Regions from separate parts of the Pseudomonas sp. Tul2A7 genome, predicted to be linked through region 2. Evidence: predicted binding sites of a transcription regulator. Region 2 holds the regulator's gene; the other holds the start of a gene.
What was found. The regulator sigma-54, encoded in region 2, starts transcription at its own class of promoters, with help from an activator protein. The targets are predictions, from matches to a motif close to ANTGGCATNNANNTTGCTNT.
Positions count from the first base shown of each region.

Region 1 (6,031 bases), 2.7 Mb from region 2:
TACGAAGCCCTGACCGAATACCCAGGCAAGGTCAAACTGTTCAAGACCATCCAGGCCAAAGACCTGTGGCGCAAAATGCTCTCCATGCTGTTTGAAACCGGCCACCCATGGCTGACTTTCAAAGACCCGTGCAACCTGCGCAGCCCGCAGCAGCACGTCGGCGTGGTTCACAGCTCGAACCTGTGCACCGAGATCACCTTGAACACCAACAAGGACGAGATCGCCGTTTGCAACCTGGGCTCGATCAACCTGCCGAACCACATCGTGGATGGCAAGCTGGACACCGCCAAGCTGCAACGCACCGTGAACACCGCTGTGCGCATGCTCGATAACGTGATCGACATCAACTACTACTCGGTGCCACAAGCGAAGAACTCCAACTTCAAGCACCGTCCGGTCGGTCTGGGCATCATGGGCTTCCAGGACGCTTTGTACCTGCAGCACATCCCTTACGGTTCCGACGCTGCCGTCGAGTTCGCCGACAAGTCGATGGAAGCGGTCAGCTACTACGCGATCCAGGCGTCCTGCGACCTGGCTGACGAGCGTGGCGCGTACGAGACGTTCCAGGGTTCGCTGTGGTCCAAAGGCATCCTGCCGCTGGATTCGCAACAGATCCTGATCGAGCAGCGTGGCCAGAAGTACATCGACGTTGACCTGAACGAAACCCTCGACTGGGCACCGGTTCGCGCCCGTGTACAGAAAGGCATTCGTAACTCCAACATCATGGCCATCGCACCGACCGCGACCATCGCCAACATCACTGGCGTATCGCAGTCGATCGAACCGACCTACCAGAACCTCTATGTGAAATCGAACCTGTCGGGCGAATTCACCGTGATCAACCCGTACCTGGTTCGCGACCTCAAGGCTCGCGGCCTGTGGGACTCGGTCATGATCAACGACCTGAAGTACTACGACGGTTCGGTTCAGCAGATCGAGCGCATCCCGCAAGAACTCAAAGAGCTCTACGCGACCGCGTTCGAAGTGGACACCAAGTGGATCGTTGACGCCGCCAGCCGTCGTCAGAAGTGGATCGACCAGGCCCAGTCGCTGAACCTGTACATCGCTGGCGCATCGGGCAAGAAGCTCGACGTGACCTACCGCATGGCCTGGTACCGTGGTCTGAAAACCACTTACTACCTCCGTGCCCTGGCTGCGACCAGCACCGAGAAGTCGACCATCAGCACCAGCAAGCTGAACGCTGTTTCCAGCGGCGGCAACCACGGTGATGATTCGGTTCTGGCGGCTCCTGCCGGTCCTGCTCCAGTGCCAAAGGCTTGCGCGATCGACGAGCCGGATTGCGAAGCTTGCCAATAAGCTGAGCTGACTCAGGCGTTGCGAGACGCCTGATACGCTTCAGGCAAAAGAAAACCCCCGACAGACTTCTGGTGTGTCGGGGGTTTTCTTTTGCCCGAGAGAAAAAGCCCTTCCCCCTCACGCCCGCCGTATCTGACAACCCTGAGCGTCCAGGTGAACGGAGGCAAAGTGAATACTTCCGGCACAACTGTTCCGCAGAACTGCCGTCCACCCCCTTATCACGCCCACAAAAAAGCCCCTCGAAACGAGGGGCTCCTGGGTACGACTCAAACCAGAATCAGGTCATCTGAATGATGGTCTGCATGATGGTGCTCTGGGTCGAAATGGTCTTCGCGTTCGCCTGATAGTTGCTCTGGCCCTTGATCAGGTCCACCAGTTCATTGGTCAGGTTAACGTTCGACTCTTCCAGCGAGTTGGACTGAATCGAACCCAAGGTGCCGGTTTCCGGAGCGTCATAACCCGGGATACCCGAAGCGAAGGTTTCCTTCCAGCTGGTGCCGCCTACTGCTTGCAGACCTTGCTCGTTGGTGAAGCTGGCCAGTGCAACCTGACCGATCGCCTTGTTCTGGTTGTTGCTGAAGTTGGCGAACAACGTACCGGTACCGTCGATGGTCAGGTTGGTGATCTGGCCAGTGGCGTAACCATCCTGAGTCGGGATGGTACGCGAGGTATCCGCGTTGTACTGAGTGGTCTTGGCCATGGAAACGGTCACGCCGTTCGGGTTGGCAGCCGCGCCGTTAGGCGTGAAAGTACCGTTGGTGACGGTGCCCGGCACCCAGTTTTTCAGTGTCAGATCACTGCTGATTACCGCAGGATCACCTGCAACCGGAGCAGGAGTGCTGACCTGGACGAGTTTGCCGGCAGAGTCGAACGTCAAAGTCGATGCAATCGGCGGAGTGGCAGCTTTGCTTGGATCACTGCCGGTTGCATCCGGGTTGCGCCCATCGACCAGCGTGTACACCTTCCAGGTGTTTTCGCCCGTCTTCACGACGTACTGATCCATGTTGTGCTTGTTGCCCTGGGTGTCATAGATCGGGGTGCTGAACGACTCGGTGTAAGTCTCGACCTTGGACGGATCGAACTTGACAGCGGTGGCGCCGGTATCAACGATCACCGGTGCCGACGAGTTCAGGTTGATGCTCGAAGCCACGGCCGAAGTGGACTTTGGCGCCAGGTTAGAGGTGTCGATCTTCAGGTCGGTCAACACGCCCTTGATGATTTTGCCGCTGGAATCCACAGCGTAACCTTGCAGGCGCGAGGTGTAGTCGGTGTTGGTGATGAAACCGGCGTCGTCGACTTTGAAAGTACCGGCACGGGTGTAGGAAATCGAGCCGTTGTTGCTCATGGTGAAGAAGCCGGAACCGTTGATACCCATGTCCAACACGTTGCCGGTGTTGTTGATGTCACCCTGGGTGAACTGCTGGGAAACGTTGGCCAGGCGCACACCGTTGCCGATGACTTTGCTGCCGGTGCCCAGGCGGGTCGCCGAGTAAACGTCTTCGAATTCTGCACGGGACGATTTGAAACCGGCGGTCGCGACGTTGGCGATGTTGTTGCCGGTCACGTCCAGTTGTTTGTTGGCTGCATAGAGACCGCTAAGGCCGATATTGAAAGACATATTCCACTCCTTTGTTGCCGGTTAGTCGGCTCTATATACCAATGGTTTGTACTTTGGACAGGGCAACGGAGCCCTTGCCAGCCAGGTTGAGCATCAGCTCGCCACCGGTCTGGCTGATCGTCACGCTGTTGACCGTTGCCGGCAGGTAAGTGGCCAGATCGGTCGCGGTGCCGTTGATCGGTGCGCTCGCCTTGAAGGTGTAGGTACCGGTCGGCACGAGGGTGCCGGACGTGTCCTTGCCGTCCCAAGTGAAGCTGGCACTGCCAGCGGCGCGACTGCCCAGATCGATGGTGCGAACCGTCTTGCCGCTGCTGTCGGTGATGGTCACGGTGCCCTCAGCAATGGACGTCGACAGGTTCACCGAACCGGTCAGGCCTTTGCTCGGGTCGTCGAGTTGCGCGGTGTTGGTCTGCACAATGACGTTGCGACCGACCAGCGACGACGCCTGCAGCGCTTGCGACGAGTTGTAGTTGCCGGCCAGGCCACTCACGGTGGAGTTCAGCGTGGTGATGCCTTCAAGGCTGCTGAACTGCGCTAGCTGGGCAACGAATGCGCTGTTGTCCTGTGGATCGAGCGGGTTCTGGTTTTTCAGCTGGGTAACCAGCAGTTGCAGGAACGCGTCCTTGCCCAGCGCTTGACCGCCGGTGGCGCTGTTGGTCGCCGAAGCGATGCCGCCCGTCGTGGTGCTGCTGGTCTTCGCCGAGTTGGCGAGAATGTCCTTCAGGCTCGGCGTGCTGGTGGTATCGGTAACACTCATGGCAGTCGCCCCTTATTACTGACCGAGGGTCAGTACCTTCTGCATCATGGTTTTGGCGGTGTTCATCATTTCGGCGTTGGTCTGGAACGAACGGCTCGCGGAAATCATGTCAGCCATTTCTTCCACCACGTTGACATTCGGGTAGTAGACGTAGCCTTTGGCGTCAGCCGCCGGATGATTCGGCTCGTAACGCGCTTCGAGGTTGCTCTGGTCTTCGACCACGCCGAGCACCTGTACGCCTTGACCGGCCGCGTCCTGACTCTGGAACAGCGAGTTGCTGCCAGCGTTTTGGCCGCCCTGGAACATGGTGGCGAATACCGGGTGACGGGCGCGGTAGGTCTGGTCGATGCTCGACGAGACGGTCTCGGCGTTGGCGATGTTCGAGGCCACGGTGTTCAGACGTGTGGTTTGTGCGCTCATGCCGCTGCCGGCAATGTTGAAAACGCTGGACAGGGACATGAATTACTCTCCGCGCAGGGCTGATACCAGCCCTTTGAATTTGCTGTTGAGCAGGGTGAAGCTGGCCTGGAAGCCGACGGCGTTTTCCGCGTAGTTCGACTGTTCCAGTTGGGCGTCCACGGTGTTCTGGTCGATCGAAGGTTGCATCGGCGTGCGATACATCAGCGATTCGTCGCCGTTGCCCAGGCCTTCAGCTTCGATGTGACGGCTGTTGGTCATGTTCAACGCGATGGTGCCGTTGGCGTTTTTCTGGGTCTGTGCTTCAAGCACTTTGGAGAAGTCCAGATCCCGCGCCTTGTAGTTCGGGGTATCGGCGTTGGCGATGTTGTTGGCCAGCACTTCGGCACGCTGGGCGCGGAAGCCCAATGCCTTTTCGTGAATGCCGAGCGCTTTATCGAAGCTGATGCTCATGTCGGGAACCTTCAGGTGACCGGTTTTTCGTAACTGAGCTTTAGCAAGCGCCGTGCCAAACCACAAAACCCGCGTAAACCGGGGCTTTGCCGGGAGTCGGCAAAGCGGCAATGCCAGAAAAGCGGCAACCGGTTTCCGCCGGATGCCGCTTTTCTGCCGCTTGCCGTCCATCTCATACACACCACTGTCCCTGTAGGAGTGAGCCTGCTCGCGATAGCGGTGGGTCAGGCATCGATGATGCTGAATGTGCTACCGCTATCGCGAGCAGGCTCACTCCTACAGGGGTTTTGTGGTGTCAGGGAGAATTTCTTCGGGCATAAAAAAACGGCAGGCCTTTGCGGGCCTGCCGTTTTTTGTGTTGCCGATGCAATCATTTCGCCTGGTAAATGATCCCCGGGCTGCACTGCACCATCTGGTAATGGTCCGGCAAACCGTTCAGCGCTTCGGAAGCGCCAAGGAACAGATAACCGCCCGGCTTCAACGTGCTGTGAATGCGCAACAGGATGTCTTTCTTCACTTCGGCAGAGAAGTAGATCAATACGTTGCGGCAGAACACGATGTCGAACTTGCCCAGCGCGGCATAGCTGTCGAGCAGGTTGAACGAGCGGAACTCCACCCGGTTCTTGATCGGCGCCTTGATCACCCAGCGCCCCGGCCCTTTCGGGTCGAAGTAGCGCTGCAGACGTTCCGGCGACAAACCGCGACCGATCGCCAAGCTGTCGTACTCGCCCGTCTTGCAGTTGGTCAGCATGAGGCCGGACAGATCAGTGGCGACGATCTGCACGCCCATCTTCAACTGGCCAAGATTGCTGCGCTCGAACTCGTCGATCGACATCGACAGCGAGTACGGTTCCTGGCCCGACGAGCACGCCGCCGACCAGATCCGCAGACGCTGGTTGGGGCTGGCCTTGATCGCTTCAGGCAGCACCTTGTTCTTCAAGACTTCAAACGGATAGGTATCGCGAAACCACAAGGTTTCGTTGGTCGTCATGGCATCGACCACTTGCTCGCGCAAACCGCTGCGCGGCTGGGTCTGGATGCGCTGAACCAGCTCACCCAGGGATTTGATGCCTTGCTGCTCCATCAGTTTGTTGAGACGGCTCGAGACCAGGTACTGCTTGTTTTCACCGAGCAAAATGCCACAGGCTTTTTCCAGGAAGACCCGGAACTGTTCGAAATCCAAATTACCCGTAGACAATGATGCCGCCTCTTAAATCGTGTTGACCGCCAGGAGCAAAACGCTCCTAGCTGATATCTGCTGCTTTGATCCGGTCGACTACCCGGGATGCCAGGTCATCAGGGCGAAACTTGGCCAGGAAGTCATCGGCACCGACTTTCTTGACCATCGCCTGATTGAATACCCCGGACAACGAAGTATGCAGGATGATGTGAAGCTTTTGCATGCGTGCGTCGCCGCGGATTTCCGCCGTCAGGGTGTACCCGTCCATCTCCGGCATCTCGATGTCGGA
Region 1 covers NZ_CP186499.1:3,762,414-3,768,444, reverse strand. The annotation lists gene ACOYXJ_RS16945 (ribonucleoside-diphosphate reductase subunit alpha) at 1-1,317, shown strand, start outside; gene flgE (flagellar hook protein FlgE) at 1,595-2,935, opposite strand; gene flgD (flagellar hook assembly protein FlgD) at 2,967-3,692, opposite strand; gene flgC (flagellar basal body rod protein FlgC) at 3,708-4,151, opposite strand; gene flgB (flagellar basal body rod protein FlgB) at 4,155-4,562, opposite strand; gene cheR (protein-glutamate O-methyltransferase CheR) at 4,933-5,760, opposite strand; gene ACOYXJ_RS16915 (chemotaxis protein CheV) at 5,807-6,031, opposite strand, start outside.
Region 1: the regulator sigma-54 is predicted to act here: its motif matches at 4,603-4,622, upstream of flgB (flagellar basal body rod protein FlgB).

Region 2 (6,031 bases):
GATCACTTCCACTCGCATGACAGTGTTCCCGCAGCGGGAATATGCGCAGACCGAGCAACCCGTTAGAATCGAGGGCGCTGGCGGTGTATCGACTGGCGTAGGAATGAAAGCGTACCTGAAGGAAAGCAGGATACACCTGCAATCGAACGTAAGAGGACAGTATGAGGCTCGTTAAAACCCTCCCTATTTTGCTCAGTCTGGGCGCAGCACTGGGAAGCGTGAGCGCCTGGGCTCTGCCGAACGATCAAGAGCAGCCAATCCGCATTCAGGCCGACGATGCCCAGCTGGACGACAAGAACGGCGTAGCTACCTATAAAGGTGACGTGATCATCACTCAGGGCTCGATGATCGTCAAAGGCAACACCGTGACCATCACCCGCACCTCGACCGGTGATATCGACGTTGTGACGTCGGTCGGCAACCTCGCCTACTTCGAACAACTGCAGACTGCCGGCGACACCAAACCCGTTCAGGGCTGGGGCGTGACGATTCAGTACCACGCCGCGCAAAATCGCGTCGTACTGATCGACAAGGCCAAGGTTGTCGATAAAGACAACAACACCACCCAGGGCGAGAAAATCGTCTACGACACCGTGAAGAAACTGGCCAGCGCCGGTCGCGCTACCGGCAGCAAAGTCACCGAATCGCGTCCGCGCATCGACATGGTGATCCAGCCGAAGAAGAAAACCGAAGAGAAAAACCAGTAATGGCAACTCTGAAAGCTCAGCACCTGGCCAAGGCCTATAAAAGCCGCCAGGTCGTGCGTGACGTCAGCCTGTCGATCGACAGCGGTCAGATCGTAGGTCTGCTCGGCCCCAACGGTGCCGGCAAGACCACGTGCTTCTACATGATCGTCGGCCTGGTGCAGGCCGATCAGGGCCGCGTACTGATCGATGATCTGGACGTCAGCCACCAGCCGATGCACGGCCGTGCAAAGGCCGGGATCGGCTATCTGCCGCAAGAAGCGTCGATCTTCCGCAAACTGTCGGTGGCTGACAACATCATGGCCATCCTCGAGACCCGTCAGGAACTCGACAAGGCCGGTCGCCGCAAGGAGCTGGAAAGCCTGCTGCAGGAATTCCACATCAGCCACATCCGCGACAACCTCGGCATGAGCCTGTCCGGTGGTGAACGCCGCCGGGTGGAAATCGCTCGCGCGCTGGCAACGGCACCGAAATTCATCCTGCTCGACGAACCGTTTGCCGGTGTCGATCCGATTTCGGTCGGCGACATCAAGCAGATCATCCACCACCTCAAGGCCAAGGGCATCGGTGTATTGATCACCGACCACAACGTCCGTGAGACGCTGGACATCTGCGAAACCGCTTACATCGTCAACGATGGCCAACTCATTGCTGAAGGCGATGCAGAAACCATCCTGGCCAACGATCTGGTCAAGGAAGTGTATCTGGGTCACGAGTTCCGCCTGTAAGCGCGACAGTGCCCGGTGCGCCGCCAGGGCGCTGTATCGATTCAAGCAGGAATTAATACGCTTTAATTGTTACAGCGCTCTAGGCAAACACTTCAGTTTCAGGCATATAATTTGCTTAAGTTTGGCGCCCCGGCGCCCTGTAGTGGATGGCGCATAGCGCCGGCGAATAAGGTGTTAAGCCCCTGCCATGAAACCATCGCTAGTCTTGAGAATGGGCCAGCAGCTGACGATGACACCGCAGCTGCAACAGGCCATCCGCCTGCTCCAATTGTCGACCCTGGATCTGCAACAGGAAATCCAGGAGGCTCTGGAATCCAATCCGATGCTCGAACGCCAGGAAGAAGGCGACGACTTCGACAATTCCGACCCCATGGCCGACAACGCCGAACAGAAACCCACCGAAATCCAGGAACCCTCCTATCAGGAAACCGCCCCGACGGTGGACAACCTCGAGGACGGCGAATGGAACGAGCGCATTCCCAACGAGCTTCCGGTCGACACCGCCTGGGAAGACGTTTACCAGACCAGCGCCAGCAGCCTGCCCAGCAGCGATGATGACGAGTGGGACTTCACCACCCGCACCTCCGCTGGCGAGAGCCTGCAAAGCCACCTGCTGTGGCAACTGAACCTCGCGCCGATGTCCGACACCGATCGCCTGATCGCCGTGACCCTGATCGACTGCATCAACAATCAGGGCTACCTGGACGAAACCCTCGAAGAGATCCTTGAGGCGTTCGACCCGGAACTGGACATCGAACTGGACGAAATCGAAGCCGTCCTGCACCGCATCCAGCAGTTTGAACCGGCCGGCATCGGCGCGCGCAACCTCGGCGAGTGCCTGCTGCTGCAATTGCGCCAGCTGCCAGCCAAGACGCCTTGGCTGGCTGAAGCCAAGCGTCTGGTCAGCGATTACATCGACCTGCTCGGCGGCCGCGACTACAGCCAGTTGATGCGGCGCATGAAGCTCAAGGAAGACGAGTTGCGCCAGGTCATCGAGCTGGTGCAAAGCCTCAATCCGCGTCCGGGCTCACAGATCGAGTCCACTGAAGCCGAATACGTCGTCCCTGACGTCATCGTACGCAAGGACAATGAGCGCTGGCTGGTCGAACTGAATCAGGAATCGGTGCCGCGTCTGCGCGTCAACGCCCAATACGCCGGTTTCGTCCGTCGCGCCGACACCAGCGCCGACAACACGTTCATGCGCAATCAGTTGCAGGAAGCCCGCTGGTTCATCAAGAGCCTGCAGAGCCGCAACGAAACCCTGATGAAAGTAGCCACCCAGATCGTCGAGCATCAGCGCGGTTTTCTGGAGTACGGCGACGAAGCCATGAAGCCACTGGTGCTGCATGACATCGCCGAAGCCGTGGGCATGCACGAATCGACGATTTCCCGGGTGACCACGCAGAAGTTCATGCATACCCCGCGCGGTATTTATGAACTGAAATACTTTTTCTCCAGCCACGTCAGCACCTCTGAAGGCGGCGAATGCTCGTCCACGGCGATTCGCGCGATCATCAAAAAACTGGTTGCCGCGGAAAATCAGAAAAAGCCGTTGAGTGACAGCAAGATCGCTGGTTTACTGGAGGCACAAGGCATTCAGGTGGCTCGCCGCACCGTCGCCAAGTACCGCGAATCCCTCGGGATCGCGCCTTCGAGCGAACGCAAGCGGTTGATGTAAGCCACGTTACAGCGTTCCAGTGGCAGGCTATCCAGCCTGCCGCTTTATGCACTGGCAACGAAGGAGAAGCTGTATGCAAGTCAACATCAGTGGACACCAACTGGAAGTGACCGAACCTCTGCGCACCTACATCAACGAAAAACTCGACCGATTAGAGCGCCATTTCGACAAGATCACCAACGTGCAAGTCACGATGTGCGTCGAAAAGCTGAAGCAGAAAATCGAAGCCACCTTGCATATTCCCGGCGGAGAAGTGGTTGCCAATGCCGAGCATGACGACATGTATGCCGCCATTGACCTGCTGACCGACAAGCTGGATCGCCAACTCAAAAAGCATAAGGAAAAGACCCAAAGCCTCCTCCAGGGCGCGACCGGTCGATAACCCCCCATTCCATGATCCGACTTGAAAGTATCCTGACCCCCGGCCGTTCCCTCGTGAACGTGCCGGGTGGCAGTAAAAAGAAAGCCCTCGAACAAATTGCCAACCTGATCGCCCGCGAAGTGCCGGCTCTGGAGATGCAAGATGTCTTCGAGGCGTTGATTGCCCGTGAAAAACTCGGTTCCACCGGTTTTGGCAACGGCATCGCCATCCCCCATTGCCGCCTCAAGGGTTGCCAAGCGCCGATCAGCGCGCTGATGCACCTTGACGCTCCGATCGATTTCGACGCCATTGACGGCGCTCCGGTTGACCTGCTGTTTGTTTTGCTGGTCCCGGAAGCCGCCACCGATGCGCATCTGGAGTTGCTACGTCAGATCGCCAGCATGCTGGATCGTAAGGAAGTGCGCGAAAAGCTGCGTAGCGCACCGAGTAGCGAAGCCTTGTATCAGGTCGTCCTGAGCGAGCAGAACGGGCATTAATCATGCGTTTGATCATCGTCAGCGGCCGTTCCGGCTCGGGTAAAAGTACGGCTCTGGATGTCCTTGAGGACAACGGCTATTACTGCATCGACAACCTGCCCGCAGGCTTGCTGCCGGAACTGGCCGAACGGGCGCTGATTCACACTGAGCTGGCGCAACCGCTGGTGGCCGTATCGATCGATGCGCGCAACCTGCCGAGTCATCTGACCCGTTTTCCCGAGCTGCTTGAAGATGTCCGGGCCAAGCACATTCAGTGCGATGTCCTGTATCTGGACGCCGACGAAGAAACCCTGCTCAAGCGTTTCTCCGAAACCCGCCGTCGCCACCCGCTGAGCAACGCCAACCGCTCGCTGGCCGAGGCGATCCAGGATGAAACCGCCCTGCTCGGCCCGATCGCCGACCTCGCCGACCTGAAAATCAACACCACCAACCTCAACCTGTACCAGTTGCGCGACTCCATCAAGCTGCGTCTGCTGAATCAGCCAGAGCCGGGCACCGCGTTTCTGGTCGAGTCATTTGGCTTCAAGCGCGGCATGCCGGTGGATGCAGATCTGGTGTTCGATGTGCGCTGCCTGCCCAATCCGTACTGGAAGCCGGAACTGCGCGCGCAATCGGGTCTCGATGCGCCGGTGGCTGAATACCTGGCGGCACAGCCAGAGGTCGAAGAAATGTTTCAGGACATCTTCACCTACCTGCACAAGTGGCTGCCGCGCTTCGCCGCCAGCAACCGTGCCTACGTCACCATTGCCATTGGCTGCACCGGCGGGCATCACCGCTCCGTCTACCTGACCGAACGTCTGGGTCAGGCCCTGCAGAAAACCCTGAAGAACGTCCAGGTTCGCCACCGCGACCTCACTTAAAGGATTCACACCGCGATGCCTGCTCTGGAAATCGAAATCATCAACAAGCTGGGCCTGCATGCCCGCGCATCGGCCAAGTTTGTCGGGGTGGCCGGGCAGTATCCGGATTGCACGATCAGAGTGGGTCGTACACCAGAGACCACGGTTGACGGTAAAAGCATCATGGCGATGATGATGCTGGCGGCAGGCAAGGGCACCAAGATCTATTTGAGTACTGAAGGGCATCAGGAACAGGAAGCGCTGGATGCACTGGTGGCGTTGATCAACAACTACTTCGACGAAGGCGGCTGACAGCCAAAGTCAAAAGATCGCAGCCGGCGACAGCTCCTACATTGGAATGCGTTCCCTATAGGAACTGCCACAGGCTGCGATCTTTTGCACTCCTTCAACCCAACGCCGTATCCATCACCATCATCAGACAAAACCCGATCAACAGGCCAAGACTGGCCAGTTTGTCGTGACCATTGCGTCGCGACTCGGGAATCACTTCGTGGGTCACCACCAGCAACATGGCCCCCGCCGCGAGCGCTAGTCCTAATGGCAACAACACCTGCGCCAGACTGACCAGCCACGCACATAACAACGCAAACACCGGCTCGACCAGACCTGACGCCGCACCGATCAAAAATGCTTTGACCCGCGACATCCCTGCCCCGGCCAGCACCAATGCAATCACCAGACCTTCCGGCACATCCTGCAAAGCGATGCCCATGGCCAGACTGTCCGCATCCGGCATGCCGCCGCCGGCAGAAACGCCGACGGCCATGCCTTCAGGGATGTTATGGGCAATGATGGCGAACACGAACAGCCAGATCCGCGGCGGTATCACCGGATGCTCGACGGTGCCGACGAGCATTTCCGGGGACGCGCCGGAAATCTTGCGATCGACCAGGTACAACCCGAACGCACCGAGCATGATGCCGAAACAGATCAGGCCACTGGCGCCCCACGGCGTCAGGCCGAGGCTTTCGGCAGCAGCAATGCCCGGCACGATCAACGAAAATGCCGTCGCCGCCAGCATCACCCCGGCACCAAAACCCAGCAAGGTATCGCTGAGTGCCTGGGGCATGCGCCGAATCACCAGCACCGGGACAGCGCCAAGCGCCGTGCCGAGGGCGCAGATCGCGCCGCCCTGCAACGCCCGCGACAGCCTCGGCTCGAGATTCAGCCATTCCAGCCCGTGGGCGACCAGCAAGGTCATGC
Region 2 covers NZ_CP186499.1:1,031,185-1,037,215, forward strand. The annotation lists gene lptC (LPS export ABC transporter periplasmic protein LptC) at 1-175, shown strand, start outside; gene lptA (lipopolysaccharide transport periplasmic protein LptA) at 162-707, shown strand; gene lptB (LPS export ABC transporter ATP-binding protein) at 707-1,432, shown strand; gene ACOYXJ_RS04880 (RNA polymerase factor sigma-54) at 1,620-3,110, shown strand; gene hpf (ribosome hibernation-promoting factor, HPF/YfiA family) at 3,184-3,492, shown strand; gene ptsN (PTS IIA-like nitrogen regulatory protein PtsN) at 3,504-3,968, shown strand; gene rapZ (RNase adapter RapZ) at 3,971-4,828, shown strand; gene ACOYXJ_RS04900 (HPr family phosphocarrier protein) at 4,844-5,119, shown strand; gene ACOYXJ_RS04905 (ZIP family metal transporter) at 5,214-6,031, opposite strand, start outside.